Regions from separate parts of the Paenibacillus violae genome, predicted to be linked through region 1. Evidence: riboswitches for the same ligand, from Rfam matches in the RefSeq annotation. Region 1 holds a riboswitch; each other region holds the start of a gene.

What was found. Region 1 has a riboswitch for cyclic di-AMP ahead of RQP52_RS18060 (CAP domain-containing protein). Riboswitches for the same ligand answer to the same signal wherever they lie in the genome.
Region 2: another riboswitch for cyclic di-AMP. It lies ahead of RQP52_RS16185 (hypothetical protein); the one in region 1 lies ahead of RQP52_RS18060 (CAP domain-containing protein).
Region 3: another riboswitch for cyclic di-AMP. It lies ahead of RQP52_RS32990 (C40 family peptidase); the one in region 1 lies ahead of RQP52_RS18060 (CAP domain-containing protein).
Region 4: another riboswitch for cyclic di-AMP. It lies ahead of RQP52_RS08890 (hypothetical protein); the one in region 1 lies ahead of RQP52_RS18060 (CAP domain-containing protein).

The regions. Positions count from the first base shown of each region.
Region 1 is NZ_JAWCUD010000006.1:49,949-57,739, reverse strand. Features, by position in the region: gene RQP52_RS18080 (GerAB/ArcD/ProY family transporter) at 1-358, shown strand, start outside; gene RQP52_RS18075 (Ger(x)C family spore germination protein) at 355-1,560, shown strand; gene RQP52_RS18070 (hypothetical protein) at 1,572-1,799, shown strand; gene RQP52_RS18065 (GerAB/ArcD/ProY family transporter) at 1,816-2,892, shown strand; gene RQP52_RS18060 (CAP domain-containing protein) at 2,955-3,650, opposite strand; cyclic di-AMP (ydaO/yuaA leader) riboswitch at 3,655-3,790, opposite strand; gene RQP52_RS18055 (alpha/beta-type small acid-soluble spore protein) at 3,970-4,200, shown strand; gene RQP52_RS18050 (ATP-dependent DNA ligase) at 4,262-5,092, opposite strand; gene RQP52_RS18045 (hypothetical protein) at 5,290-5,466, shown strand; gene RQP52_RS18040 (extracellular solute-binding protein) at 5,541-7,070, opposite strand; gene RQP52_RS18035 (carbohydrate ABC transporter permease) at 7,142-7,791, opposite strand, start outside.
Region 2 is NZ_JAWCUD010000005.1:36,153-43,943, reverse strand. Features, by position in the region: gene kdpB (potassium-transporting ATPase subunit KdpB) at 1-471, opposite strand, end outside; gene kdpA (potassium-transporting ATPase subunit KdpA) at 502-2,172, opposite strand; gene RQP52_RS36490 (potassium-transporting ATPase subunit F) at 2,221-2,298, opposite strand; gene RQP52_RS16190 (hypothetical protein) at 2,455-2,889, opposite strand; gene RQP52_RS16185 (hypothetical protein) at 2,986-3,402, opposite strand; cyclic di-AMP (ydaO/yuaA leader) riboswitch at 3,525-3,693, opposite strand; gene RQP52_RS16180 (hypothetical protein) at 3,979-4,500, shown strand; gene RQP52_RS16175 (APC family permease) at 4,570-6,396, opposite strand; gene RQP52_RS16170 (helix-turn-helix transcriptional regulator) at 6,506-7,450, shown strand; gene RQP52_RS16165 (response regulator transcription factor) at 7,451-7,791, opposite strand, start outside.
Region 3 is NZ_JAWCUD010000017.1:1,815-9,605, reverse strand. Features, by position in the region: gene RQP52_RS33010 (ABC transporter ATP-binding protein) at 1-504, opposite strand, end outside; gene yyaC (spore protease YyaC) at 535-1,068, opposite strand; gene RQP52_RS33000 (glycosyltransferase) at 1,171-2,352, shown strand; gene RQP52_RS32995 (hypothetical protein) at 2,430-3,089, opposite strand; gene RQP52_RS32990 (C40 family peptidase) at 3,258-4,163, opposite strand; cyclic di-AMP (ydaO/yuaA leader) riboswitch at 4,165-4,314, opposite strand; gene RQP52_RS32985 (aldo/keto reductase) at 4,458-5,390, opposite strand; tRNA gene RQP52_RS32980 (tRNA-Gly) at 5,652-5,722, opposite strand; tRNA gene RQP52_RS32975 (tRNA-Pro) at 5,730-5,803, opposite strand; tRNA gene RQP52_RS32970 (tRNA-Arg) at 5,827-5,903, opposite strand; tRNA gene RQP52_RS32965 (tRNA-Gly) at 5,912-5,986, opposite strand; gene RQP52_RS32960 (AIM24 family protein) at 6,088-6,786, opposite strand; gene RQP52_RS32955 (hypothetical protein) at 6,801-7,256, opposite strand; gene RQP52_RS32950 (GyrI-like domain-containing protein) at 7,306-7,791, opposite strand, start outside.
Region 4 is NZ_JAWCUD010000002.1:422,198-429,988, reverse strand. Features, by position in the region: gene RQP52_RS08910 (hypothetical protein) at 1-281, shown strand, start outside; gene RQP52_RS08905 (oligogalacturonate lyase family protein) at 307-1,419, shown strand; gene RQP52_RS08900 (MarR family winged helix-turn-helix transcriptional regulator) at 1,481-1,924, shown strand; gene RQP52_RS08895 (alpha/beta hydrolase) at 1,979-2,809, shown strand; cyclic di-AMP (ydaO/yuaA leader) riboswitch at 2,868-3,005, shown strand; gene RQP52_RS08890 (hypothetical protein) at 3,092-3,475, shown strand; gene RQP52_RS08885 (alpha/beta fold hydrolase) at 3,527-4,390, opposite strand; gene gudD (glucarate dehydratase) at 4,566-5,933, shown strand; gene RQP52_RS08875 (glycoside hydrolase family 26 protein) at 6,025-7,524, opposite strand.

The sequences.
Region 1 (7,791 bases):
TAAATTCAATTATGCTTTCCTCGTTGCAGTACGTTACATTTCCATTTCTGACTTTCTGGAACATGTGGAAGCACTAGTAATGACCATTTGGATCATTGGGATGTTCATTAAAGTATCGCTGATCTACTATGCCACTGTGCTAGGCACGGCGCAATGTTTGGGGCTCTCTGATTATCGGCCTCTTATCATTCCAGTTGGCTTTCTGATACTGCTGCTCAGCTTTTGGGTTTCTCCTAATTTTCAGGAACTCATGCACGCTATAGGAACGAATATCCCTTTTTTGGCACTGATCACACAGCTTGGTATCCCCTCCATGCTTCTTATTGCCGCTTCTTTCAGAAAGGGGCAGCAAGGATGAAAGCAATGCTGAAGCTACTACTAACGGCAGTTCTCTTCACCCCGCTGCTGACGGGCTGCTGGGATCGGACGGAAGTGAATGATTTGGCACTCGTCACCGGAGCAGCGATTGATAAATATGACGATACGTCGATCGAATTAACGTTACAGATTTTTATCCCACGAAGTCCCGGCGGCGGTGGCGGCGGTTTGGAAAGCAGCAACAAAGGAGGCAGCATTCAAACTTCCCTCGTCAAATCCGCGGTAGGCGTAGATATTGCTGATGCGATTTCTAAGATTCAAGAGAAGATGCCGCGCAAAATTTTCTGGGGTCATACCGAAATTATTATTTTCGGTGAGTCTGTGGCACGACAAGGAGTTCGAGACGAGGTCGATTACTTAATGAGAGCGCCTCAGCCGCGAGAGCGTTCCTTTATGTATGTTTGCAAAGGAAGCGCACGCGAAATTCTCGAGATGAATACACGGCTGGAGCGAAACTCCTCAGAGATCATGAGGGAGATTGGCAAGAGTAAAATCATCCTTAGTGTAACGTTGGCGGATTTGGCACAAATGTTGGGGAATCCGTCCAGTGCTGCCGCCCTGCCTTATATTGAACTTCTGGCGGCAAACACCCCGAGAAATCACGACGACACAGGGAGTTTCACCAATTATACGGCTGTATTCAAAGACGATAAGATGGTCGGCACCATTGACGATCCAACCACCCGCGGCCTGCTATGGCTCAGGGACGAGATTAAAACAGCCGTCGTTACTGTGACGCCGGAAGGTACCTCCGGCCATGTTTCCCTTCGACTATTGAAAAGCAAGACGAAACTGCAGCCAATCATCGAAAATGGCAAGTGGCGCATGAACGTCTGGATTCATACGGAAGATGATGCCCTGCAAAATACAACTTCACTGGATCTCGCCTCCGATCACCAAGCTGTTAAACGTGTAGAAGCCGCTATGAATGACGATATTGAAGAGCGTGTCGCAGTCGCTTTGCGAAAGGTTCAGCAAGGTTACAAAGCGGACATTTTTGATTTCGCTGGGGAATTCCACCGAGCGTACCCTAAGGAATGGCGGCAAAACCAAAAACGTTGGAACGAGATCTTCCCAAACGTCGAAGTTACTGTACAATCGGATGCCAGAATGCTGCGTCCTGGGCTATCCAGCATCAAGTCTTCTCGATCCCGAGAGGAAAAAGAAAAGGAAGAGGAATAGGAGTATATCCAATGACATCCAATGACATTCCCATATGCATGGCCGCGTGCCTGATCATCACTCTCTTTCAATGGTTTCGCTTGAAAAACAGGCCGACCAAAGAGAAAGCGGCTTATCTCTCTATTTTAGCCTTATGCTGGATTCTAGCGATCGCTTTAGTTATGAATCCGGGAATGCCAGGTCCGACGCAGTTGGTAAATTACATTTTCTACCCTCTTGGTAAACTTTTAGATCATTAAAGGAGCACTTACGGACATGCAGATTGGCGGGAAACAATTATTCTGGATGATATTGACCATGCAGCTGGGGATGACCATTTTACTGACAATAAATCCATCTATCCAAACTGCGAAGCAAGATGCCTGGCTTTCAACCGTTTGCGCAACCGGAATAGGTGCAGGGGTCGCTTATGTTTGCTCACGGTTGAGTCTATATCATCCAGGACAAACCATCGTTGAATTTTCAAAGAGATTATTTGGTCGATACATCGGCTATACGGTTACGGTGGTGTATTTCATCTACTGGTACAGCGTGCTTGCTATCATTATAAGGCAGTACGCAGAGTTCATCGTTGCGACTATTCTGCCCAAAACTCCAATCCTTGTCCCGATGCTAGGCATGCTCCTCGTTGCGATTTATGTAACTTTCTCGGGGATAGAGGTTATCGCGAGATGCTGCGAAATCTTAGGACCTTTAACCCTTCTTGGGATTGCTATTCCTCTCTTGCTGAGCCTAAAAAATGTCCATATTAACAATATCCTTCCCTTCTATGTGGATACCGGTGCGATGACAATCTTAAAAGGAGCGCTGCCGACTTCAACGTTTCTTGGAGACTGCATCCTTCTGCTCGTCATCATGGGCTTTCTATCAAAGCCTCAAGATGGGGTGAAACCAGCCATACTCGGGGTTGCTGCTGCTGGTCTGTTAACAAGCATTTCGACTTTCTTAATCCTTTCCGTATTTGGACACATCGCCCCTTCGGGCCAAACCTATCCTTATTTTAATTTGATTCGTTATATTTCCTATTTCGACTTTTTTCAAAACCTGGATTCCTTTGTTATCGCCATCTGGATTATTAGTGTGTTCACTAAAGTATCTCTCTACTTTTTCGTGTGTACATATGGAACAGCTCAAAGTTTCGGCCTTAAAAAATGGCGACGTATGATTTGGTTCGTAGCACCGGTTATCGCGCTGCTTACCTTGATCCCTCGGGACTTTATCGATAGTTCCGTGTTATTTCCACAAAAAATCGCGATTCCTTATTTATTACCCCTCCATGGGATCATTCTGCCACTCTTGATGTGGGGAGTTGCCAAGTTGAAATATAAATAAAACCCTTGCGAATTCCCGACTGGGGAATCACAAGGGTTGTTTTTTGGATTCGCTATAGAGCATTAGTTGCTGATAAATTCCTGCACCCATTCTCCGTTATAATAGGCGACGCCAATTTTTGTGTAATTGGGGTTCAAAATATTTTCACGGTGCCCCGTACTGTTCATCCAGGCCTCCATTACGGCCTCTGGTGTAGGTTGTCCTTTAGCAATGTTCTCACCTGCATAGGAATAAGGAATACCATAAGTGCTCATCATATCAAAAGGTGACCCATAGGTCGGCGACGTATGATCAAAATAGTCGTTGTTGTACATATCTTTGGCTTTATCCAACGCCATAGCTGTAAGGGCGCTATCGCTGGTGAGCGCTTGTAGCCCAGCTTTTACACGTTCCTGGTTAACTAATGTAACGACTTGGCTGGCAAAAGCGGATTGCGCAGATGTAGCTGGCGTTGATGGGGCAGCTGGTGTAGATGGAGCAGGCACTGACGGGGCTGGTGTTTGAGAGCCGCCGCTTGTCCCTGTGCTGCCAGGAAGGTTCAACGTCATCCCAGACCAGATCACATTCGGGTTGGCAACCTGAGGGTTAGCCTGAATCAGCGAAGTGAGACTTACGCCATACTTCTGGGAGATCAACCACATGGTATCGTTGTCTGACACCGTGTACGTGGCGGATGCCGCCATGGCTGCGCTGGAACTCATTAGGACGCTTAGTCCAATAGCACCGGTTACGACTAGCTGTTTATAACGTTTTAACATAGAAATCTCTCCTTTTTGCGGCCTGCGAGGTTAGCTGTCGGATTCGGGTCAAAGAGTAATCACCCGGTCGCGTTCATAGCGACTTCACCCCAAAGATTGGGTCCCCCGTGCTTTCAAAGAAGCTTCGGCCTTCTAAGTTTTTTGACCATAATCGATCTTTCCGATTGTAACACGGGGTTTTTCCGAAAACATGCCGCAAAATTTTCCAACGTTTTATGAAAGCGTAATCATCGATCCACAAAAAATTTTCCAACAACCATGAATAAAAAACCATAACTTCCACAAAATACTCATACACCAAATAAAGGAGTGAATCCAAATGGCTAGCAGTAGAAGCAATACATTACTTGTGCAACAAGCAAAATCAGCTCTTGAGCAAATGAAATACGAGGTCGCTCAGGAACTAGGTATTCAGATTCCTCAGGACGGGTATTATGGCTACATGGCTACTCGTGATACCGGCGCAATCGGCGGACACATTACGAGAAGATTGATTCAAATCGCTGAGCAGCAGCTAAGCGGCAGCACCGGTAACTTTAGACGCATGTAACAACAGCATGTACAGAGAAAAGACTGCACCACCACTTCCTCCTTGGTGATCCAGTCTTTTTTTACATCACAAATTCCATGAAAACCGGCGAACGAAGCCTTCCGTTTCTCGTCCAATTTTTCGTCTTAATTTTGGCCATTAGCCGCGGTTCCATATAAGCAAAATGATTGTCCTCTTTGTAGACTAAGCGGTGCTTCACGCCATCGAGCGCCTTTTGATGCAGAGGCGTTACCCCGGTCTCAATCACCCCAACCGGAATCTTCAAACCATTCGCTGAATCAATGGACGCCAGCAAAGCAAAATTATTTTTCCTGTAACCAGAAATATAAACATCTGCATAAGTCCAGTTAATCACTTTTTGCCATTGCCTGGAGCGCTTGTTGCTCTCGTACTTGAAATTTTCTTTTTTCGACTTCAAAATGATGCCCTCAAGCCCATCCTGCCGGATTTTCTCAAAATAATCCACCGCTTTACCCTCGTAAACCTTCACCCTTTTGTACCTGTCATTCTCGATGAAAGCTTGCTCCAACAGCTCCTTGCGTTTAAGCAAGGGTAATTCAGTGACATCAATTCCCTTGTATTTTAAAATATCAAATGCAAAAAATACAACAGGCGATAAGTCTGTCGGATTTAAAAATCTAGCTGACATCGCTTCAAAGTCCGGTTTACCTTGATCATCCAAAATAACCAATTCACCGTCAAGGATCGTTCCCTCGGGAATCGGGCATTGGAACAGCTCAGGAAATTTATGCGTAACCAATTGCTTGTCTTTCGTATATACATAGAGTTTGTCCAAATTAGAAAGAATGCACCTAAAACCGTCAAACTTAAGTTCTGCAATATGATGTTTGCTGTTATAAGGTCTATTATCTTTGGCGTCTTGCAAAAGCATAGGAGAAATGAACATATGATATCACCCTAAGTTAGATAATACTGTACAGTGATTCATCTGCCTATAGGGACTTGAAGGAAATCGAGGGCTACCCGCTCCAGTTTCGACAAAACAAGTGCAATCCCTCTCTACAAAGCGACAATCAAATTCGCAGATCCCGTTTATAATGGAGATAGATGAATGGGAGGGATGTTCGCATGGACAAGCTATTTATCAAAAGACTGCATACGTTAAACCGTCGCGACGAACTTAGATCAATGCTGCTGCTTGAAGGTATCAAAGCCACACTCAAACGGAAAAAGGAACTCGGCTTATTTTATAGATTGTTCAAGAAAACGAAGAAGAAACCGATGGTTGCTAAAGGATGGAATTAAACTGTCATACGCATAAGAGGCGGTCCTTAAAGTAGATCTCTCTACCTTAGGGCCGCCTCTGCTATTTTGCTGCCTTACTTGCCGCTCTTCGCGTATTGCGCGCTGAACTCTTCAATGACTTTATCGCCGCCGGCTTTTCTCCACTGCTCGATAGCTTGCTTCCAGCCTGCTTCATCGATTTTACCCAAGATATACTTCGTACGGGCGTCGTCAATGATCGGCTTCAGCTCGCTGCCTTTGGTCGTTTGTGTCTCGGAAACGAGCGGATTCGTCGGGTTATTGACCGCGATAGCCTCGTTCTCTTTAATCATTTTGCCGTATTTCTCCATGAGCGGTGTTTCTTTCCCCGTCGTTTTTGCCGTATACTTGGCGATTTGAAGCTGCAGATAACTGGAGCCTACTTCGGTGTCCTGCAGCTTTTGGTCAATAAATACCGGCTTGCCGTCTTCGATCTTATAGTGTTTGCCTTCGATGCCCCAGCCCAGCAAATCCAACATCTTCTGATCGGAAATTTTATCAAAGAAGCCTAGAATTTGTTTTAACTCCGCCTCGGTTTTCACACTTGATTTCGGGAACATAAACACACTGTTATAGCCTACGCCGCCCGGCAATCTCTCGCCTTTAGGCCCTTTTATTCGGGAGACAACATCTATATCTGCGCCAGGGAACGTTTTGGAAAGCGATGCCTGATAACCCGCTCCGTCAATCATATTCGAAATCACCGCTCCAGCTTTGCCCTGGTTGATATCGTCTTTCTTCTGTTGATTGTTCAGAACAGGGAAGTCCTGCTTAATGAGCTTCTCGTCGTACAGCTTTTTATAAAATTTCATCGCTTCGAAATACTCTGGCGCTAGAAAATCAGGACTTAATTTGCCCTCCTTTACTTCCCAGGAATTCGGAGCACCCATAATGGAGGCTATGACGCCAAAACCGTCCATCGTTTTCTCTTCCGTCAAACCAACCGTGTCCGCTTTGCCATTTTTGTCAGGATCATTCAGTGTAAACGCTTTAAAAACGTTATATAAATCATCAAGCGTTTTCGGTTCGCTTAAGCCTACGTTTTTCAACCAGTCGCTGCGGAAAAGAACTCCATAGGTGGACAAATCGCGGGCACGAAATAAGCCGTAAATTTTGCCATCCACCTTGATATTGTCAAAAACAGCCGGGTTCATTTTAGACAGATTCGGATAGTCCTTGAGGTAAGGACCCACTTCCCAGAACACGCCGGCACGCACAGCGCTCAAAATGTTCGAATCCTTATTGTTCTGCACAAGCAACGCCTTGGGAAGCTCGCCGGAAGCAATCGTGACATTGACCTTTTCTTTGTAGGAAGAGTTGGGGACCCAGGAGATGTCCAATTTCGTGTTCGTATAAGCTTCAATCTGTTTTTGCACTTCACTGTCCGCTTTGGGCGGCTCTGCATACATGAGTGTCATGACACTTAGCTTCAAGGGCTCTTTGCTTACAGGCGCACTGCTAGTACCCGCATTCCCTCCTGCAGCTGGACTCGCTTCGTTTCCACAACCGGCCAGCAGCGCTGCAGCGCCAACCATCATTCCCATTGCAGCCAAACCGCTTTTTCTCATTCCCGCGTATTTTCTCATTGTGGCAATGCCTCCCCATAGTCTTATTTTATATGAATGCTTCCCAATCACAATAGTTTTCGGGAGCCTGTTCAACCTTTTACAGAACCGATCATGACTCCTTTGGCAAAATGCTTCTGAAGGAACGGATAGACGAGTAGAATCGGCACCGTTGAAATGACAATGACAGCCATCTTAATGATTTGTGATGGAGGCGCGATATAATTCTGATCAAACTGCGTCGAATCACCGATTCCACCTTGGGATAAGATGACGATTTGCCTCAGCCAGACTTGAATCGGCCACATTTTCGAATCGTTAATGTACATGATTGCGTTGAAAAAGGTGTTCCAATGGCCTACCGCATAAAACAAGGCAAACGTAGCAAGCACTGGCGCCGATAAAGGCAGCACAATTCGGAAAAGCAAGCCCACGTCGCTGCAGCCGTCAATTTTGGCCGCTTCCTCAAGTCCCTCGGGCAGCTGACGGAAAAAGCTCACAACGACGATGAGGTTAAACGCACTGATCGCATTGGGAATCAGCAGAGACCAGTAGCTGTTCAGCATGCCAAGCGCCTTAACGACAAGGAACGTTGGCAGAATCCCGCCGTGGAACAGCATGGTGAAGACGATCAGCATCATAAACAGCTTTCTTCCTTCAAAATCCTGCCTCGAAAGCGGATAGGCGAGCAGCGAGGTGAACAAAAGATTGATAAAGGTACCGACCACTGTAATGCCGATCG
Region 2 (7,791 bases), on a different contig from region 1:
TGTAATGGCGGATTCATCAATGGAAGCCAAGCCCTCAATGATTTCGCCATCGGATGGGATGATCTCACCGATTTCAATACGAACGATATCGCCTTTACGGAGTGTAGTAGAAGACACTTCCTTGTAGGAGCCATCCTTTTGAACCAGACGAGCTTTCGTATCGGACTTCGTTTTCCGTAGAGAGTCAGCCTGCGCCTTGCCGCGCCCTTCTGCCAGTGCTTCCGCAAAGTTCGCGAAAAGCAGAGTAAAGAGCAGAATCAGAAAGACCGCGATATTATAAGCCCTGCCTACTTCCGTCGAGCCAAATAGGTCAGGTGCAAGTGATAATAGAAAGGTAATGACGGTACCTACTTCTACGACGAACATGACCGGATTTTTAATCATTACCCATGGATTTAATTTCTTAAATGAATCCACAATAGCTTGATTGACAATTTCTTTTGTTAATGTTTTTTTACGTTCCACTGCCATGTAAATCCTCCCTCTCTATTACGTCTATCCTTAACGCGCTGCCAAATGTTCAGCAATCGGTCCCAATGCAAGCGCCGGGAAGAACGTTAGAGCACCGATAACTAAAATAATCATGATCAAAATCCCCATAAATAAAGGCGTATTCGTCCGAAGTGTACCTGTTGTAACGGGCACAACACGCTTAGTAGCAAGTGAGCCTGCTATTGCTAACATGGCGATAATGGAAATATATCGTCCAACCAGCATGACAAGACCAATGCTCATCGCATAAAAGTTCGTTCCAGCGCTCAAACCGCCAAAGGCAGATCCGTTATTGGCTGCACCGGAGGTGAAAGCATACAGAACTTCAGAAAGGCCATGCATCCCTTGATTCGCTATGGACGTGACCGATTCAGGACGAATCAACGCCCAAGCCGTCGGTGCTAAAATGATGAGAGGATGCGTCAGAATCGCGATCGCAGCCAGTTTCACTTCTTTGCCTTCAATCTTTTTGCCCATAAATTCTGGCGTACGTCCAACCATCAGTCCACAAATGAATACAGACAAGATGAGATAAAGCAGTCCGTTTAATAAGCCGACCCCTTTGCCTCCAAATACGTTATTTAACATCATCTCCGCAAAAGGAACAATGCTTCCTAGCGGTGTAAGCGATTCATGCATCGCATTAACAGAGCCTGTTGTAGCTGCTGTCGTAACAGTTGTGAAAAGCGCTGTTTCAGATAATCCGAATCGAACTTCCTTGCCTTCCATATTCCCATGAACGCCCATCGCATCCACAGCAGATATGCCTTTATACTCTGCGTAGAACACCGTCGCCAGCATGACCAGGAAGATGATTCCCATGGCCGCGAAGACGGTCCAACCTTGTTTCTTGTTCTTAATCATTAATCCGAATGCGTATACGAGCGAAGTCGGCAGAAGCATCATACAAATAATATGGATCATGTTGGTAAACGGCGTTGGATTTTCAAAAGGATGCGCAGCATTCGTTCCGAACCATCCGCCACCGTTGGTACCGATATGCTTAATCGATTCCAAGGAAGCCACTAAACCGCGAGTAATCGTTTGTTCAGCCCCTTCAATCGTTGTCGCTTGAACAGCTCCCAGCAAGGTTTGCGGGACGCCTTGAAAAACTAAAATTAAAGCGACAATGAAGCTAAGCGGCAGAAAGACGCGAGTAATCGCCCTAGTCATATCCACGTAGAAGTTTCCGAGGTTATCTTGACGACCCACTAATCCGCGGATAAAAGCTACCGCTACGGCGAATCCGGTTGCCGCCGATGTAAACATCGGGAACGTAATGGCTACCATCTGAGAGAAATAGGAAAGCGTGTTTTCACCACTGTAAGCTTGCCAGTTCGTATTTGTAATAAAGGAAATCGTAGTATTAAAAGCGATTGTTGGAGATACGTTGCCAATCCCATCGGGATTAAACGGCAGAAAACTTTGAAGCCGAAATACGGCGTACATGAGGATCATCATGACAAAGTTGACGATTAATACAGCTCCTAAGTACTTCTTCCATCCCATCGCTTCGTCTTCTTTAACACCCATTAGGCGATAGGACATACGCTCGAAGGGGCCGAACACACGATCCAGACCACTCTTTTCATAACCGAAAACTTTCACCAAGTAGCTGCCCACCGGCTTCACCAAAAGCATGATAATCACCAGTGTGATGACTACTTGCAACAATCCCATACCCATAGTAGGTTCTCCCCCTGCTTTACATAAGTTCTAATTTATCCATTAAAATTTCTCCGGCTTCACTAAAACAAAACCGAGATACACCATGATCGCTAGCGCAATTAGTCCAATCACAATCATTTGGTTGCCTCCTATAAGTTTTCATTCAAAAACTCGCATCGAAAGCATCAGCTTACGCTTTTTCGCAAAATTTCATAAATCCCCAAAATCCCAGAAAGGTTAATGCCATTAATAAGACCATTGTTACATCGTTGTACATCGCGCACCTCCTCCAGATCAGACAGAACCTAATTTATTTGTTTGTAATAGAGATGATAGAAGAAACTTCACATCACCATTTTTAGAATAAATAACGTAGTCAGCGCCTAACCCTTTATAAATCAATCGGGGATTTACACTTTGGGTAATCACATACATCGGCCCTGAAGTCCAACTGCGGCATATCTGAATATAGCGGCAGCATAACGTCAAGCTTTCTTCGAACAGAATAATGCTCCCGATCGGATAATCGGGGATATGGGGTGAACCCGGTAATGATGTATCCACCTGGATGATCTTTTTTACTCCCTGCCCTTCTAGCTTGAGTTTTTCCATCTTGTTGTTCGTTAATGCAACATAAGGAAACCCAGCCAACCTGATTTGTTTCATAAAGTCCTCGCCTGCCTTGGTTGGCGCAGCTATTAGCAGCAAATCGCTTTGCATGACTTTCATCGCTTCCTTTCCTGACTCATTGTAACGCCGAACTGTATAAAAATGAGGTAAAGAATCCTTAGCGTGCATATAAAAAAAACATAAAAATGCGCATGCTTAGAAAGAGACATAGGCCTCTGAATGGTCAAAGATATATGAACGATTCGATAGAACATCCAACTCTTTGTTGCCTATAGATTTATGTTGAAGCTTATCTGACAAGTCAGTTAATGCCGACTCGATCACATGAGTCCTTACTTCTCCCCATGCCTCTTTCTTCTGACGGACATACTGCAAACCGTCCTCAAGGGAAAGCCCTTTGAGTTTCTGAAAGACAACAGCCCATTGAACGAAATCTCCCTTTAGATTGCCGCAAGGAATTTCATAATCTCCTAAACCGCTTGTTCCCAAGCTTGTTGAGATGGAAAGGATGCCGCAATGGCAGTCGCGGCCATGTCCGGGCAGCAGTTTATCGGATAATTCATCATCAAAGCGATAGCATTCAATTCGGGTAATCTTGCATTCGGGAACCATGTGTAGATTCACTCTCCTCATTTTTTGGACAACAAAAAGAAGCCTGCGAGCAGAGACTCCCTGCTCTCGGGCTTCTTGGCAGCTTGGTATAACAAGCAAGCTGTAATTAGCACATAGAACGTTGGCTCTCTCCCAATTCGCTTACGAGGTTAGCTGTCGGATTCGGGCTTGGAAGCGCCCTACCTTGGCAAGCCGGAGCTTGCCTTGGATTCACCCCGCGAAGACGTTGATCTGTATCCGTCCTCTATTGGTTCCCCCGTTCCCCTTGTGGGGACTCAGCGTTATCAACTTGTTGTGAAGTTGATGCTCTGAATCTTACGCCTCGGAGATCCGCCTTGTAAAACGTACCGCGACCTTCTTTTTGCCATATAGACGAGTGGATGCGCTTTCAAACAATTAAAGCATGAATTCTCGTTATTCAAGCTTCGTTTTTCTTCCATTTACGCCATTTTTATCGTTTTTTTATGGGTTACCCCGCTTTTCTTTACCCCATTTTTATTCCTCTCAGCCTTACAATTGAGGAGCAGAACACACACATTATTGCTGTCAGGTCTTACGTGCAAAGGAGAAATAACGATGGCTTCCGCTCCCCGTTATTATTTAGGGTTAATCCCCGAAATGTTAAATCCGATCCCCTTAACTTACGAGTGGTTCGGCGTCTTATGGTTAGAAGAGGCTAACCGTTTCCCTGTTATTGTCGGGTACTGGTTCTCTAAGGAGAAATCAGACATTATTCAAAAAGCGCAACGAGCCGGATATGCCAATTTGACCGAAATCTCGGAGCATTACGTGATCATGAACATGTACAGATCCATACGAAATAAACAAAAGGAGCAAGACTGGGAGAAGCGATCAAGGCTGTCAATTCGCATGAATTTCACAGCACCTTGGAAGAATGTTCCCTCTGGCTTGTATGTTGTCAAATCAAGAAATACCTTTCCTCTGCATGCTTCAGCCATATCGAAAAAAAGGTTTTTCCTTTGGTTAGAGCACGCGGCCGTGTGTGAAACCGAGCAGGAACTTCAAGCGTTCATTCGAAGGGTGCAAAGAGAGCACCACCTTGGGAAAAGAATCAAAACGGGGAGTCCTACGATGTAGGAAAGCCTGACATACAAAAAACGTACAGAAATGGCGTTTTACTGCCGATTTCTGTACGTTTATGGTCAGCTACTTTTTCAAATGATACGGCACCGTCGTCACGATGAGATCCCGCCTGTACAGCAGAAACGCGCGGATCAGTAAGCTGGACTGATTATGGAGAATGTGCTGCCAGTTTCGTTTGGGAATAAACTGCGGAATTAAGACGGTTACCCGGAAATTCGACTCGTTCGCCTTATGCTCCACAGTATCGATGAACTTCGTCAACGGTTGAATAATGCTCCGATAGTGGGAGTGCAGGGTGACTAACCGCACATCCGGCTGCCAACACTCCCATTTTTCTTGGAACTGCTTCTCTGCCTCCCGATCAAAGGCCACATACACCGCAATAATCTGATCTGGCGCTAACGATTTCGCGTAATTCATGGAATTTTCCACGACATGGGTAATTCCTGCGACAGGCACGATCATCACATTCCCCTTGATCGGGATAGAAGGCTCACACGTCGTGATCCGCAGCTGCTCACTCACGGCCTCGTAGTGCTTTTTGATTTTATGGAACGTATAAACAATCAAGGGGAGGAAGATAAACACCGGCCATACCTGCCCCAGCTTCGTGATAAAAAAGATCAGCATGACGGTAAAGCTAATCAAAGCGCCAATCAAATTGATCGTTAGTTTAACGATCCAGCCTTTGGGCTTTTCGCGCACCCATTTGACGAGCATCCCTGTTTGCGCAAGTGTAAAGGGAATAAACACACCCACAGCATACAGCGGAATAAGATGCTCCGTTCTGCCTTTAAACGCAATAATCAGAATGATCGACATAATCGCCAGAAATATAATCCCGTTCGAATACCCTAATCGATCCCCTCGGATCGTGAACATTCTAGCGATATATTTGTCCCTGGCCAAATTAACGGCGAGCAAAGGAAAGGCCGAATACCCGGTATTCGCGGCAAGCACAAGGATCAGCGCTGTCGTGCCTTGAATGAAGTAGTACATGTAATTTCTCCCAAAGGTTTGAGAGGCGATCTGCGAGACGACGGTTTCCTCCGCTTTAGGCGCAATGCCATAGGCATAAGCCAAATACACGATGCCGGAGAACAGAATGGCAAGCAGCAATCCCATGGCCGCTAAGGTTTTGGAGGCATTCTTCGGTCCCGGGTCTTTGAAGTTCGGAATGGCATTGGAGATTGCTTCCACACCTGTTAAGGCCGAGCTGCCCGATGCGAAAGCTTTCAATAACAAGAACAAAGTAATCCCGGCAACCGGCGTTCCTATAGGAGCATGCATCTCAGGTGTAACTGTGCCAGTCACCCCTTTATACAAGCCTACACAGATTAATATAATCAGCGCCAAAATAAATAAGTAGACGGGATAGGCCAAGATGGAGGCAGATTCAGTGATCCCTCTGAGATTCAGAATCGTGATGGCGACAACGAGCAGAATAGCAATATTCACATTGTAGGGGTGGAGCGACGGGAAGGCAGAAGTAATTGCGTCTGTCCCCGCTGAGATGCTGACCGCTACGGTTAGGATGTAATCCACCAGCAAGGAGCCTCCTGCGAGAAGGCCGGCGTTTACACCCAAATTTTCCTTCGAAACGACATAGGCCCCGCCCCCATGGGGATAGGCGAAAATAATTTGCCGATAAGACAAAATGAGAGCCAATAATAGAATGAGCACACCCACGCCGATCGGTATCGAGTACCAAAGAGCCGCGGTGCTTATGGTGATAAGCACAATCAGTATCTGTTCAGGTCCGTATGCGACTGATGATAGCGCGTCAGACGACAGGATCGCTAGCGCCTTTGTTTTGTTCAGCTTTTGCTCCCCTAACTCGGCTGATTTCAAAGGCTGACCAATGAGTAACCTTTTCAATGCAGAAAACATCATACCACCGCCAAATGTTTTGAGTTCATCCTCCCTTAAATTACCCCCTAAGTTAGAATAAGAACCACAAATCATACTGCCAAGTTTCTACAAAAGTCGAACAAGCGATGTGATAAAATGGTACCGAGTGACTACCCAGTCTATCCATTGGATGGTGATGACATTGACAGGCATCTCCCCGATTCGGCATACCACCTATCGTGATTTGGCGCCCAGCGTCCATTGGGCTCAATTGCACCAAAGAACGCCTCAATTCAAATGGGCGCGGCGCATTTACGACTTTCAGTTTCTCTATGTCATACAAGGCGAGCTGCAGGCCACTTTATCAGGAAAGTCGATGTTGATTCCTGCGGGGAGGCTGCTGCTTATACCTGCCAATGTGTATCACACCATTGAAGTATTAACAGCGCCGCATGTTCATCTATTGGGGATTCACTTTGATTTCTTTAGCGACCTGCGCGTGAAGCAAGGGGATATTGTCGTGGATGAAAGCCATCCTCTCATGGATTGTTTTTGCGCGATGCCTTATATCGACGGGGCACCTCTGTTTCCGTACGGTTACTCCATCTCGCTACCGCCAGCTGTCGTTTCGCTGATGGAAGCGACCATTCATGAAATGACCGAGCAGAAACAAGGCTTCGAAATGGTCTCCAAGGGGCTGATGCTCCAAATGCTCACGCTGCTGATCCGTCATCAAGCGGAGACTGACCGCACCCTTCACCCGAAATATCAAGAAAGCTTACTGCATTTAGCTCATGAACTCAAAACGAGTTACCGAAAAAAGTGGACCAATGTCGAAATGGCCGCTTTCATCAACGTTCATGAAGACTATATGAGTAAGCTTTTTAAAGATATGTTAGGCATGAGCCCTAATAAATACCTGCAATCCGTGCGGCATCAGCAGGCTAAGCGGCTATTGCGCGAAACAGATGATAAAATCGAGCGAATCTCGCTCGAAGTCGGCTATGATGACTTTCATTATTTCAGCCGTATATTTAAAAAGTGGGAAGGCATGTCGGCACAGCAGTACCGCAAGTTCTCTCAGTTCATTTGACTACGCGTGACTCTTGCGGTAATCCGACGGATAGCTGGAACAGTTCTCGACGAACAGTTTGGTAAAGTGCCGCGTGCTGTAGTAGCCGACCTTCTCCGCGATTTGCTTCACTTGCAAATTGGTATTCAGCAGCAGCTCTTTGGCCTTCAGCATGCGAATATTCGTTAAGTATTTAACGAACGGTGTTCCGGTTTTTTTATTAAACAGCATGCTTAAATAATTGGCAGACACATTGAGCTGCTGGGCAATTGAACCTATGCCGATATCGTCCATGTAATGCTGCTCGAGATATTGAACGACCTGTTCGACCAGATCCGCCGTGACCGGCTCCCGGGGTTTGA
Region 3 (7,791 bases), on a different contig from region 1:
AATCGTTGTCGCAACGATGACAAGCTGGGTGATGGAAGAAACCACAAGGGAGGTTACCACCCCTTGAACAGCTTGGACATCCCCCGTAATCCGCTGTACGATTTCGCCCGATCTGGCATCCGTGTAGAACGCCATCGACTGGCGCTGCAAATTTTGAAACAAAGACAGCCCCAAATCCCGGATAACCCCTTGCGTTACTTTGGTATTGAGGTGATTTTGCCATACGCCCAGCACACCGCTCACGACTGGAAGCAGCAGCATGAGCATTGCCATCTCGGCCAGCAGCTTCATACTTCCTTGCGGAATCGCCTGGTCAATGATCTCCTTCATGACCAAAGGGGGAATCAATCCGACCACTGCTGCAAGCAGCGCCAATCCGATAATGCCTAACAGTTGTCCCCAGTATCCTCGGAATAAGGACAGAATTCTTTTAACCGACACATCCTTCAATTTCGCTTTAGGCCGGTCCCTATCGGATAGACGCCTCATATCGCCTGGTGCCATTTTCATCCTCCATTCTGTTACTTTAACTGTCTATGCAAGGGGAAATGCATGCCGAATCGCTTTCACCACTTCATCCGCCATATTCATAACCCTGTAAAGCGACGTCGTTTGCAAAATGTTATACTGCCTAGGGCCATCCACATTAACAATAGCGGCAATTGTATAATCGCCAACCTGCGGTAAATCTTTGCCAACCGACTTCCCTGGCGCCAGGGGCTGATTCGATACTTGGTACATGCCAACCGATAGCTTTTGACCCAAACAAGCATCTATCGCAATAACGACATGGCCCTGCGGGATTTCCTGCAGACGCGCCGCGATATTACTGGCATCGCAAGGTGCTTCCAACGTCCCTATAACATGAGGATATCCAAACTGAACGAGCTTGCTGCCTACTAACGGGCCCAAAGCATCGCCGCTTGATCGATCCGTCCCGATACATACAAAAAAGAGCGCGCTTGGCTCCAACTCAGACGATTTTCCAATGGTTGCAAGAAAGGAAGCCAACTGCTCGCCATTCATTTTTTTCCAAAATTGCTCCCTTTTGTCCAACGTTTCCCCCATCCATCATTACCTCCTCTTACAAGCTTCCAGCAAAAATTTCCCCCTACCAAGGATGAATGATATAATGCGATCAACTTCTATTCTTCCATAAGGAGGTATCCTGTGTCCACTCTCGGCATCATCGCTCTTCTGACCCTCCTGTATTGGTTATACGCCACTGTGGATGTGTTAAAAGGTTTGCCCAACCTGCGAACGCTGCCTAAGTCTCCGCTCACTCCTTTCTCGGACAAGCCACCGCTCGTATCCGTTATCATCGCAGCCAAAGAAGAGGAAACGACAATCCGCGAAACCGTCAAGCATCTGCTTTCCCAAAATTACCCGCGCCTCGAGATCATTGCCGTGAATGATCGATCTCGGGATGCTACCGGTGTCCGGTTGGAGGAACTGCGCAAGTGGTCGGAAGGTAAGCAGGACATCCGTACCAAACTGCAAATCATTCACATCACGCATCTGCCGGATGGTTGGCTTGGCAAAAACCATGCGCTATACCAAGGGTATCTCCAGGCTAGAGGGCAGTATTTGCTTTTTACAGATGCGGATATTCTTTTCGCTCCCGGTACGATAACCGACGCAGTCACCTATATGAAGGAACAGGATGTGCACCATCTCACGCTGACCCCCAATATGTTTGCGAGAGGCGCTTTACTCAAAGGATTCGTCCATTTCTTTCTGTTCTCATTTTCTTTGTTCGTTCGACCTTGGCGTGCGAATATCGACAACGCGAAAGGACCGGGCATCGGTATCGGAGCCTTTAATATGGTAAGCCGGAGCGCCTACGAAGCGATTGGCATGCATAAAGCGATCGCTTTACGACCTGACGATGATCTACAGTTAGGTATCTTCCTCAAAAGAGCAGGTTATCGCCAAAGAGTGCTGTCTGCCAAACACCTGCTTCAAGTGGAATGGTACCGTTCGCTCAAAGATGCGGTAATTGGACTGGAAAAAAACCTGTTTTCCGGCTTTCGTTACAGCTATATGGTCGCATTGCTAGCTTGTTTGGGACAGATCGGCTTTTTTATATGCCCCTGGCTTGGCCTCCTCTTCCTCTGGGATTGGCGCGGAGCCGTCTATGCGGTTGCGGTTATCCTGCAAATCTGGCTCTATCGCAAGCTAATGTCCCGATTAATGAGTCTTAGAGGTGATTCGGCCTATCTGCTTCCGGTCAGCGCTTCACTGCTTGTTTATACAATCGTTCGCTCCGTTTGGCTTACTTGGAAACAAGGCGGCATTTACTGGAGAGGCACTTTTTATTCGCTTCGTGAACTTAAAAGAAGTAAAAGGTAACCTTGGACAAACGCCAAATAAGCGTTACTCGATAGAGCAAAGCTTACCCTCACGGTTTGTGGCATCATCTTATCGTTCTAGTGAACACGATTCATTCGCACAACCCTATAATACAAATGGCTGCTCGACTCTTGTTCCACTTCCAAATACCCCTCCGCATGCACATAATCTCCCGTAATAAACGTGGAGGCATCTAACGAACTGGAGTGTGTAAGGAACAGGAGCGCGGCTTTATCGTTGCCTACGACGAAACCTGTTTGTTCTTTAATTTGAAATTTATCTAAAATGGTGCCATGATGCGACCTTGCGATATGGTGAAACTTCCAGGAATCGTTTTCTTTAATGAGAAAATACAAGACGCGATTCTTGTGATTGTTGCTAAATTCCCTCGTAACACCAATCATACATATTTTTTCGCCTAGACTAAGATACTCATCGACTACATAAGATTTCAAGCGCAATCGCAGCACATTCTTGTGTTGAATATAGGCTTCCATTTCTTCAACTGTTCGCTGATCTCTCGGATCCTGCTTCGTTGCATAAAATACTTCTTTGATAAACGTATCCGTTTGCAGGCTTCTGGCCCCTTTGAAATGATTGTATGTACGGAAAAACTGCTGAATAACTTCCCTGACCTCATCTGGCATTGCAGGTCCCTTATCCACGGTATACATGCTATCTGCTACACTCGAATGTCTCTTTTTATGAAACCAACTCTTCCAGACACTTAATTGCATGCGCTCGTGTTCACCTGCTCTTTCTTTCTTCCAAACATTTCTTCATTATAGGCTAAAAACCATAAAATTTCGATAAAAATCGCATGATTGTGCGAACGAAAAAAAACACCTGCCTTCTATGCCTTTCATTCGAAAGAACATAGAAACAAGTGTTCGATAGTCCTATCCTTACAGAACTCTTCTCGCTCCGACATACCTTGCGCTCCAATAAGCGCTCGAAAGGCTATCCACAGCCACGCCTCTGGATGTAGTCGCTGAAATGAATTGATCGTTGCCAAGATAAATGCCTACGTGATTCACTGTTTTTGAAGCAAAAAATACCAAATCTCCGGCTTTCAAATCCGTCACTTTCGTACCTGCTTCACTGTGCATCTCCGCTGACGTACGGGGCAAATCGATCCCCTTCGCTTGAAACAAGAATCGCACAAAACCGGAGCAATCAAATCCTCTCGGCGTCGTCCCACCCCATACATAAGGCACGCCCATATAGGAGTTTGCCGTCTGAATAATTTGCTCACTCACTGACGGAACAACGGGAGCGGCCGCGGCTACAACCTTAGGTGCTGGTGGTGGTGGCGGCGCAATCCAGGCTGGCTTGTGTGATTTTCCATCCACATCCACAATCGCAATCTGATTGGCTTCATTCCATTCAATTGGCGAACCGAAGGTTTCCGTGATGAAACGCAGTGGAACATATGTATTCCCTTGGTACACGGTTGGACTGCTTTCCAAACTGATCTTCTTACTGTTCACAAGCGCTTGTTGCTGCTCTGTAATAAGTAAGATGGACTGCTGTTTGTTAACCAGTGTGACCTCGATTTGGTCCTCTTGCTTCTCCCAGCTCACCTGATAGCCCAGCTTCTCAGATAGCACTCGGAGTGGAACTTGCATGATGCCCTTGTTATCAATATAAGGCTGAACTTCCGGAAACTTCAGCAGCTCATCATTGACTTGCACCTTGACAGGGCTGTCCGTAGGCGTGGATGCAGCCTGAGCGGAGTGTGCTGTAAACATCGGTACTGCGGCGCATAATAGTGCGCATGAACAAATAAGACGTGAAGAAAAAGATTTCAAAACCTTGCCTCCTTGACGCCTCCGAGGTTAGTTGACGGGTTCGGGAAGAGGTTTTCCCTAGTACGCTCAGCTAGCAGCGCTCATTCACCCCAAATAAAGAAGTCCCCCGTACCAGAGCTTGCGATGCTCCAAGATTCGGCATTTTTTGTCTATGTTAGACTAGCATAGTTTAATTGGTAGGTACAAGCTTTGCAAAACGGTAAGTTTTACCAATAGATTTTGTCGCATATTGCGTACGGAATACACGGGATAATAGGCAAAAAAAACCACCCAATAGGGTGGTTTTGCTTGCGATTAGGAGTAGCCAATTACGGATAGCACACGATCACTGACTGTGTTCAAAGTTGCTACCTCTGAATCGGATAATGACAATGAGACCGCTTTGATATTATTTTCAAGATGATGCTCATCCTGTGTCCCTATAATAGCCGAAGTAAGTGCTTCATGGTGCAGCAGCCAAGCAATTGCGATCTGTGTTACGTTAGCGTCCTTGGCATCCGCCATTTCTTTCATGACAGCTAAAAGCTCTTTCTCCGCCTCCAGATGCTCCGGTAGGAACAGCCTTCTCTCCTTGCGGAAGTCTCCCTCTTTCAGCGTCCTGCCATGAAGATGGAACGCGCCTGTCAGTATCCCCTTGGCGATCGAGCTGTAGCTCATTACACCAACGTTATGTTTCTGGCAGAATGGCAAAATCTCTGGCTCGATAGCTCTGTGCAGCAAACTGTATTCCGGCTGAATCACATCGATTTGCGCATAGTTTACCGCTTCTTTCAGCTGCTCCAAAGAGAAATTCGAAACGCCGATAGCCCGAATCAAGCCTTCTTCTTTCAGCTTCACAAATTCACCAAGCGTATCCTGCACCGGGATCTCAAAACTTGGCCAGTGAATGTAATAAACATCTATGTAATCAGTCTTCAAACGGTTCAAACTGTTTTCTGCCGATCTTCTTACATCTTGAGGAGCTAGATTGCTTCTGCTCACCTTCGTCGTAATAATGCATTGCTTACGTATATCCGCCAAAGCAGCACCGACGATCTCTTCCGAGTGTCCATTGCCGTAGCCTTCAGCTGTATCAAACGTTGTGATGCCCAGCTCGAACGCTTTACGGATGAGCTCGATATTATTTTGGTCGTTCGTGAACTCCCAGGGGCCGCCTCCAAGCTCCCAACAGCCAAAAGTTATGTTTGAGATGTCAAAACCTGCATGTCCAAGCTTTTTCGCCTTCATAGTCGCCGACCTCATTTCATTGATATAGTCTCACGATAATGCACACGTTAACAAAACAAGTATACCGCTTTCATCTACTTTTGCCAAGAAACGTGCGGGCTCGGGCATTTCGTTAGGATGGTCCCCATAGCTGTATCGTGTCTCTGCGCGTCCTACTCGGGATTACTCAAGCTGTCTTCACGGACGGTCGAACCCCTAGTGGGTTCTCTTCCCTTACCCGCACAAAACAAAAAGATCACCCCAAGGTGATCTCTTGTTTGAAGCGGGTGATGGGAATCGAACCCACGCTACCAGCTTGGAAGGCTGAAGTTCTACCATTGAACTACACCCGCGTAAATATCGGGATGACACGATTTGAACATGCGACCCCCTGCTCCCAAAGCAGGTGCTCTACCAAGCTGAGCTACATCCCGAAACGCTTATAACTTAATTAAAATGGCGCGCCCTGAGAGATTCGAACTCCCGACCTTTTGATTCGTAGTCAAATACTCTATCCAGCTGAGCTAAGGGCGCTTAAAATATGGAGCGGAAGACGGGGATCGAACCCGCGACCCTCGCCTTGGCAAGGCGATGCTCTACCGCTGAGCCACTTCCGCACGGTATGTGTTGCTTGTCACTTGATTTCTTTCTCAGAGGCGACAAGGAATAATATATCAGGATTTCAGAACAAATGCAAATGTTTTTTGTTACCAATCGCTTATTTTATAAAAATACCGCCAAAAGGCAGCACTTCCCTTGCAATTCGCCGCAATAAGCTATCATTTTTCATATGCTCATCCAACTTACGATCCGGCTTGCATGGCTGCAGCAGCACATGCCCTTGCCCTGTCATCTCCCAATGATAATTCATATGCTGGCTCGCTAATGTATTGCCATATACACAAAGACGCAGTGCTGCATTCCGAGGATACGCAATTAGACAATGAATATCCACATATAAAGGCTGCTTCGGATCCAAAGCCATCTGATACAACGGACCAGCGGTCAAAAGTCCCAGCGTTCCCGGCCCTTTAAACTGCATTTTCACGAGATCTTGCGTGATCAGCGTATTTTTAACATTTTGTAAGTGAGAAGTAAAGCTGACACCGCTGGTATAAAACAGAACATGCCGAAACTCGTACAAAAGATCATCCTCATCGCCAATAGGCACCACAGACATACTGTAGCCTTCTGGCAAGCCTAGCATGAGCTGAGCAGGACCATACACGCGCGACTGAATCAGACGTTTTTTGCGGTACATGCTGGGCAGCTTCATCAAAGAATCCTCTCTTTGCTCAGACTTCCCTTGAAAAGCTATGATTTGGCTCGGATGCAGCACATGGATCGATTCGTCCTTCTCGATGCGCAGTGTGGCCATTTTTGCGTGTGAGCTTGCATGTTCGAAAGTAACTTCCACGCCTCTCAGACCTCCTATCTCATTTGACGCTTCTGCCTCCGCCAGACCACATAACGAAACACCCGCCCGAGTACAAAATACAACACTACAAGTACAACCACCGCGATAACCATATTCGTTATCTTCCGATTCCGGTTCTCTTTATCTATTGCAACCTGCTCCATGGCCTTTAAACGCTCTTGCAGGAGTTCATTTTCTTTCTGAAGCGCTTCGTTTTGCTGAAGGAGCTTTTCCTCGGTTTCCTGCGAATGCCGAATCGTTTCCGAGAGCTTGTCCTTTTGCTCCTCTAATTGCTGTTTCGTTGCCTCGTAATCTTTCTGAATTTGCTCCACATTCTCAGGCAGCTGATAGATATCCTTCACCCTATCGAGCCAGGAGGCTTGGGCTGCAGAGGCAGGGTACATAAGCCCTATCCAAATCACCAGCACACCGATTACATGACCAATAACGGATATATGCCTTGTCCGCATCGCCTTCCCTCCCAACAGCTCGACATTTTCTTCTATTTTACAGCAAAAATCACCCCTTCACCACTCCTGCCACCTTAACAGGGTAACGCAAAATAGTTCTCATTTTCGAAGGATCAATCTTCCTCGGATCAGATAAATAGATTTCATGATGGAGGCCGCTAATGCTTAAATGGCTTGTCTCCATAAATTCGTACATTTGACTTAGCGTTTCATGCTCGGAAGCATATGGACCCATATGCAGCATCTGGACACAGCTTCCTTCATGCAAGCTTTCAAATACAATACTTGAAAGCAAATCTAGCTCCTTTTTCTTGCCTAAAGCTTTAACTCGAGCCTCCTCCACTTTCTCTGAAGTAACATAATCGGGCATCCTGATCATAAGTTTCCAACACCACTGCTCCTTCGGCACCTCGAGCGCGTTCCGGCTATCTCCATCTACCCACCACAAGCCCTCCAGCTTGGCCACAGTGAAGTCTTTCTCCTCCATCTTATAAATGCCCTTAATACTGTAAGAAAGCGTGTAGAGCGCTTCAGT
Region 4 (7,791 bases), on a different contig from region 1:
CAAGCTGGGAGCTCAGGCAGGAACAGGATAAACTGTTCCTTGACTATGTTATCTACGCCGGCGAGCGGAAGAGATTTGCTTTTGATCGTATGCAGGAAGCGCTGCTTCTGTTTGCATGGCGTTTGGGCGAACAAGGAGAAGAGCTCGACACTTCGGCTTCCGTCTTAGAAGCGAACGCAGAGGTTCGGGCGGTATTCCGTACCCCTAACCGCTCGCCGCTTCAATTGACCTTACCGCTTAAACCTGCTGAGAAGATGAAAATGCTGCGGCCTCGTCCCTAACATTAAGAGAATGGAGTGATCACAGATGGCTAAAGGATCTACGATTCGTAACGAGTTCCATCCGTTTGTCGATGCCTACACGGGCCGATCTATGACTCGTTTGACAGCCCCGGAGCAGGTAAATCATCATCCTTATTTTTATTATAAAATGATTACAAACGACAATCGCTATCTCATTTACGCTAGTGAGCGAGAGGGATTCCGTCAGCTTTACAAGATGGATCTGAACGATGGATCGGCTCTGCAATTAACGGAAGGACCCGATATTCACGATTTCAGCTGCAGTCTGACGAGTGACGATAACTACTTGATCTATTGCCGAGATCAGCGGATTATGCGATTGGATATGACGACGCTGAAGGAAGACGTTCTCTATACATCACCTGCAGGCTGGAAATCCAATGCGAATCCCGGCCTCAGCTCAGATGACAAGTATCTCGTTCTGGTCGAAATTAATGAAAAGGATGTTGTACCGGGCAAAGGGGACTGGTCCAACTTCGAGCCACAATGGGCAGCGAAGCCGCACTGCCGAATCATCTACCTGGATATCGAACAGCGAACCAGCCATATCGCGCATGAGGAGCTGGACTGCTGGCTGGGGCATCCGCAAATTCGTCCCAATGACCCATCAACCATTTTATTTTGTCATGAAGGTCCTGGGCATTTGATTGATGCCAGACTCTGGCTAGTCCAAAAGGACGGGACGCTGCTGCGCTGTGCGAAGGAACAGACGCATGATGAGCTCATCACACATGAATATTGGCTTGCCGATGGCTCTAGATTCGCTTATGTGTACAGACATAAAGATGATCTCTATCACGAAAGTATCCGTTTCATGGACTCGGAGACATTAGAGGAAGAAATCTGGATGAATTGCTCTAAGTATTGCCACTTTATTTCGAATGCCAATCATACGATGATCGTCGGGGACGGGCAGCTGCCCGAGCAGCACTTCATCTATTTAGTGGATGTAGAACGGAGGCAAGAAGAGCGTTTATGCTCCCATGGAACTAGCTGGAAGTCATACGGTAACACACAGGATGCTCATCCGCATCCGGCTTTTTCTCCAGATGGCACATTTATCATCTTTACCTCTGATATGGAGGGCGTTCCTTGTATGTATAAAGTGGATTTGTGACAATGTTCGAGGCAGCCGGCTAGTTGCATCGGCTGCCTCAAATATATTTGACATTAGTTTGATGTCAAACTATAATACAGATATGAAACCAAGAGACGCTGTATCAATTATTTCCAGAATCAGAGAAAAGACCAATCGGTTTATCATAGCCGAGATGGCGAAATATGGGGTCGACGATATTGCCATTTCACATGGGGATATTATCTTTGCTCTATTTAAGATGCCTAGATTGACTATGGCGGAGATTGCCAAGAAAATTGATAAAGATAAGTCTACAGTGACTGCACTCGTAGATAAATTGGTCCGTCTAGGATACGTGACAAAGGAAAGGGACACCGTAGATTCAAGGGTCGTCTATGTTGCCTTAACGCCAAAAGGGGAGGAACTGAAACCGATATTTGAAACCATCTCAGAAAAAATGTTAGATGTATTTTACATGGACATTACGGATAAAGAAAAGGAAGAATTACTGAGAATTCTAACGAAAATTTATAACAATTTTTAAATTTTTTTAGACTAATAGTTTGATGTCAAACTATATAACGAGGTGAAACTTATCATGAAAGATTATACAAAAGATTTGCCAGATCATCGTGTGAAATATATCGGAGAAAATGATCTATTTATAGAAATTTTCGAGGGAGAGGAGCTACCGAAGGAAGCCTCCCAAAAACCTCCGCTTTTATTTGTACACGGTGCCTACACGGGCAGTTGGATGTGGAGCAAATACATCCCACACTTTATAAACAAGGGATGGAATTGCTATGTTATGAATTTGAGAGGTCACTACAAAAGTAGAGTGCTCGATTTGACAAATGTAACATTCGAAGATTATTTGGAGGATATGAAAGAGGTTTTGGCCGAGTGTGAGGCTCCACCGATACTCATAGGATTTAGCATGGGAGGAATTTTGAGCCAGAAGCTGGCTGAAACCAACGAACTTGCAGGCTTAGTGGTGATCGATACAAGCATAAGTAAGGAAGTTTATGAAGCTGTACCCTACAAAGAAATAGCTAGAAGGACAACAGGAGTATTAATGCCCGCACCATCCCGAGAAGAGAATTCCAGTATAGATGAATCAATGGATGACATTAATTTTCAGAGAAAGTATATAACTGTGGAGTCATTAAAAGCATTTAACGATTTTTATTTCTCTTTGGGGGCAAGCGGTGGGATATCGATAGACAGCAGTTTGATGGTTAATCCAGCCTTGGTTATTAAAGCAATTAATCGTGAAGAGGATGACCGGCGGGGAAAGGCGACAGCGGAGCATCTCCATGCAGAGTATACAGGACTTTGGGATACGACTCACACCGGATTGCTTGTTGGGCAAAGATATATGGAGGTAGTAGATCGGATCATGTTATGGTTACAAGGGATGTATGACTAAGGACATTGAATAGATAAGAAAATATTACTATTGCTTCTCGGTATACATTGGAGTAAATTGATAAAATACGCTTAATTCTTTAGATTAAAGAAGCGGGGGAACCAAGTTTCCTGGGGTGAGTACACAAAGTGAAGTGTTAGGGTTAACTTTCAACCCGAATCCGTCAGCTAACTTCGTCAGCGTAGAAAGAAATGGATAGAAACATTCAATGGAACATTGTGATTTGAGGTTCTATTCCCTCGCTTCCTTTTTCTCTTCTAGAGAAAATAGGAGGAACTAGACATGCTGCTTATGAAAGTAACCAAAGAATGGAAGAATCTTTTTCCATGGAAGAGAGCCAACGATTCCGTACAGCGCCAACATGAGATTCTTCATTTGAAACAGCGGTTGGAGACGTACGACATTCAATTTCCGAATTTGGCTTACCGGCCATCAGACGTCGAAACACAGACGTTAATGGAAATTAGTAAAACGGTCGCTCAAAATAATGAGCTGCTTAACCAACTGAGTTCAGAAAAGGAATTAGCGGTTGAACAATCGCTAGCCCATCTCGTCGGAACCACTCTCCAAATTTTACTGGATCACCTTAACTTTATCGTAGCCATGGCGCATATTTTCAGTGGTCCGTATCCTTGCCTCAGAGCGTACATCAGCCATACGAATTAACGATTTTCAACAATAGAGAAGGAGCTTGCCTGACGGCAGCTCCTTTTTCGTTTATTTTCGCGCATAGATACGGCCAAAAAAGCACTTGATAAGCTCCGCAACTTGCTGACTTTGCTCTTCCAGAACAAAATGTCCCCCGCATAAAAAGTGAGTTTCCACACATGTTAATAGTTCTCCGAAAGCAAGAGCTCCTTGCACCGTAAAAATAAAATCATTTTTGCCCCAGGTTATAAGCGTAGGAGGTTGATAAGTTCGCAAGTATTGCTGCCAAACAGGGTATTGTTCGACGTTGGTCCGATAATCGTAGCCCAATTCCAACTGAATTTGGCTATTACCGGGTCGATCCAAAAATAACTGGTCCATTAGGTAACCATCGGGACTAATTCGATAGGGATGACACACGCCCGTTACATACTGCATTTTTGTAAAATGAAAGGTTGCAAGCTGGGCAAAGGCCGCTTCAGTTGCAGGATTTCGATCCGCCCAAAGTGCTTTGAAAAGATCGAACGGTTTCCCTAATCCGTCTTCACTAACCACAGCATTCTGAATAACGAATCCTAGAATACGATGCGGATTCCGTACAGCCAGTCTGAAGCCGATAGGACCTCCATAATCATGGGTGTACAAAATATAGTGAGAAATACAGAGATTATCTATAAGCTTTTCAATCATAAGTGATAGATTCTCAAAGGTGTACGCAAATTCTTCAACGGAAGGCATACTGCTATTTCCGTACCCTAGATAGTCAGGAGCAATGACATGAAATCGGTCTGTGAGTTGAGGAATCAAATCCCTGAACATATGGGATGAGCTTGGAAAACCATGAAGAAGGATGATGGTTGGGTTGTACGGACTACCGGCTTGGCGAAAAAATAACTCCCAGCCGTCGATCTTCATTTTTTTATAATGAATCATCATTTCAACGTCCTCTCCAGCGAAGCGCATATTATTCCCTAACAAAAATATGTGAATAAAAGTTATTTAAGTACTTAGGAGCTAGATGACGTGGTACAATTTAACTTAAGTTATGCGAATTAGTTGTCATCTTCATTAAACTGGTATTCATCCATTGGAAAGGGAGAGATCAGCCATGAAACAAGAACTGCTAAATGAGCAATCGAGAAATCAAGCGTCCAGCACGCCAATTATTACCGAACTAAAAGTAATTCCAGTTGCAGGGCACGATAGTATGCTCTTCAATCTAAGTGGAGCGCATGCTCCATTCTTTACACGTAACATCGTTATCCTCAAAGACAGTGCAGGTCATACGGGCGTTGGTGAAGTACCGGGCGGCGAGAATATTCGTAAAACGCTTGAAGACACAAGCCCACTGGTTATCGGTCAATCGATCGGCCAATACAATAACATTCTTACTAAAGTTCGCAAGCAATTCGCTGATCGGGATCTGGGAGGACGCGGTTTGCAGACTTTTGATCTACGCATCACAATACACGCCGTTTCGGCGTTGGAAGCGGCATTACTTGATCTCTTAGGTAAATTCTTGGATGTACCGGTTGCAGCATTGCTAGGAGAAGGTCAACAGCGCGATAAAGTAGAAATGTTAGGCTACTTGTTCTATGTGGGGGACCGAAATCGGACAAACCTTCCGTATCAGGGCGCTGAAAATGCTCCGAATGACTGGTTTCGACTGCGTCACGAGGAAGCGCTTACACCTGAAGCCGTGGTGAAACTTGCCGAAGCGGCGTATCAACGATATGGCTTTAACGATTTTAAGTTAAAAGGTGGCGTCCTGCGCGGTGAGGAGGAGATTGAAGCGGTCACTGCGCTGGCGGAACGTTTCCCTCAAGCCAGAATTACACTTGACCCTAACGGGGCATGGTCTTTAGCTGAGGCGATTCACCTATGCCGTGATCAGCATCACATATTGGCTTATGCGGAAGACCCATGCGGTGCAGAAAACGGTTATTCAGGCCGTGAGATCATGGCCGAGTTCCGGCGTGAGACAGGCCTTCCAACGGCAACGAACATGATCGCTACCGATTGGCGCCAGATGGGCCATACGATTCAGCTGCAATCTGTCGACATTCCGTTAGCTGATCCACATTTCTGGACGATGCAGGGCTCTGTTAGAGTAGCTCAGATGTGTCAGGAATGGGGGCTTACATGGGGATCTCACTCGAACAACCATTTTGATATATCGCTTGCGATGTTTACCCATGTGGCAGCCGCAGCGCCGGGGAAAATTACGGCCATTGATACACACTGGATTTGGCAGGATGGACAGCAGTTAACCAAGGAGCCGTTTCAGATTGTTGGGGGCATGGTGGATGTTCCGAGCAAGCCGGGTCTGGGAGTAGAAATTGACATGGAAGCCATTGAAAAGGCGCATCAGCTATACAACCAAGAGGGCTTGGGAGCGCGTGATGATGCGCTGGCCATGCAATTTTATATTCCCAATTGGAAATTTGACCACAAACGACCTTGCCTTTTGAGATAGATAATAGATAGCCGCTGTTTCCTGAATAGAGGAAACAGCGGCTATTTTTGCCTATGTTCAGTGAAAATAAAATAGAAAACTCCAATTTCATTTAGTTTTTGCTGACAGCAGTGGGCTCCATCTTATCATTGTAAGCGACGGCGTACCAAGGTTCTGCCGCTGATTCCACATTCACTTGAATGTCTATATCCCAGGGAGCCTCATAACTGACGCCAAGAAGCTGATTGCCTTGGTAAATGGCGATAGCAAATGGGGGTTCACCCCGTTCGTTCTCAAGCTTAGGATAAACAAGAACAGTTTGTTTGCCAGTAGGAAGAGATTGATCGGTAACAGGCGTATAGCGATATTGTATGGGGTCAACGCCTGTCTGAACCTTACCTAGGAACCAATCGGATTGGATGAGCCGTTGATATAAGCCGTCCATGAAGGGGTTCTCCCCGATATCATACACATAAGGCCCATTCGTTCGAATCGCTTGAGCTCGACTGAAGTTAAAGTAGGTAATCGCTTTTACCTGCGGAAACAATCGCGGCAGTAAACCGTACATATAGCCCAGTTGTCCTTCAGCCCAGCTCCAGTACGTTTGGTTCGTAGGCAGGTAGGTGTGAGCAATAGCGCCCTCTGAAATCATAATGGGCTTATGACGATAGCGCTCGTAGAGAGGTGTGAAGGTATCAATTACGGTTCCTTTTAGCTGCTCTTTATCTGCTGAATAGGGTGTGTTATACAAAGAGAAACCAACCCAGTCTACGTAAGAGTCCCCTGGATAGTAGTCATCAATCGTATTCGACGGCGAGAAATTAGGGGACCAAACCATCGCAACATTAGGCGCTTCTTCGGCCATAATGTCATGAACAAGGCGGAATTTCTCAATATACTGCTGGGGACTTCCATGCCATGGCACCCATGCGCCATTCATCTCCGAAGCATAACGCAAGAAAATGGGAATGCCGGAAGCCTTGGCTTCCCGGGCAAAACGGCGAATGTATTCGTCATCCAGCACGTCGTCTAAACCAAAGCGCGGCTCCCAACCGATCTGGAGTGCGCCGCCAAGCTCTTTGACTCTTTCCGCTGTTCGCGCGGGGAAATAGGTATTCGTATCGGTCTGTACCTTCCGCCAACCGACATAAGCCAAATAAAGGGCGTGTTTTCGCCCGTACACATCTTCAATCTTCGTAACATCGTACCCGACTCTGCGATCTGCCCCTAACATACCTATATAAGTCCCTGAAGCTGGCTCATGTTTTGCAAGATTGGTAGATTCCGTTGTCATAGGAACGCGGAGATAAAGCTCCATATTCACTGAAGGACTTTGGATGCTAGACCAATCATAAGTTAATGGCGATATCGAAGGAAGACCTGCTGAGTATGCTATGATCCGATTTTGATAGACTGAAGCGGCTTCCGAATAACCGGATTGTGCGGATTTCTTCTCTTGGTTCTTCCAATAGGTTAAAATATCCGGCTGTTTGGACTTGGGAGTAGAAGAGGAATTGGGAGGAGTCAGTGCGACAGCAGATTCTGATCGACTTTGTTCGAGACCATCCAATTTACTTTCTATGACTACCAAAGTAATCACGATGCAACTCACTAGACTTAGGGCTCCTAATGTCCAGATAACCTTTTTAAACATGTGATAAGTTCCTCTCGTAAGGAAGATAGAAGCCTCCGTGGAATCAGTAAGTTAATTGTATGCCCAAAGCTGGGAGACGGTCAATGGAGTGGTCATTTCAGCTGCCGTTGTACAAATAATTCGTAAGGTTTACCTACTAATGGGCTGTTCCGAAAGTTGCGAGAACCTGGGGGCAGCTTCTTTGCCTTTACAATTACTTATATTGCTGCTAACACAGCAATAATA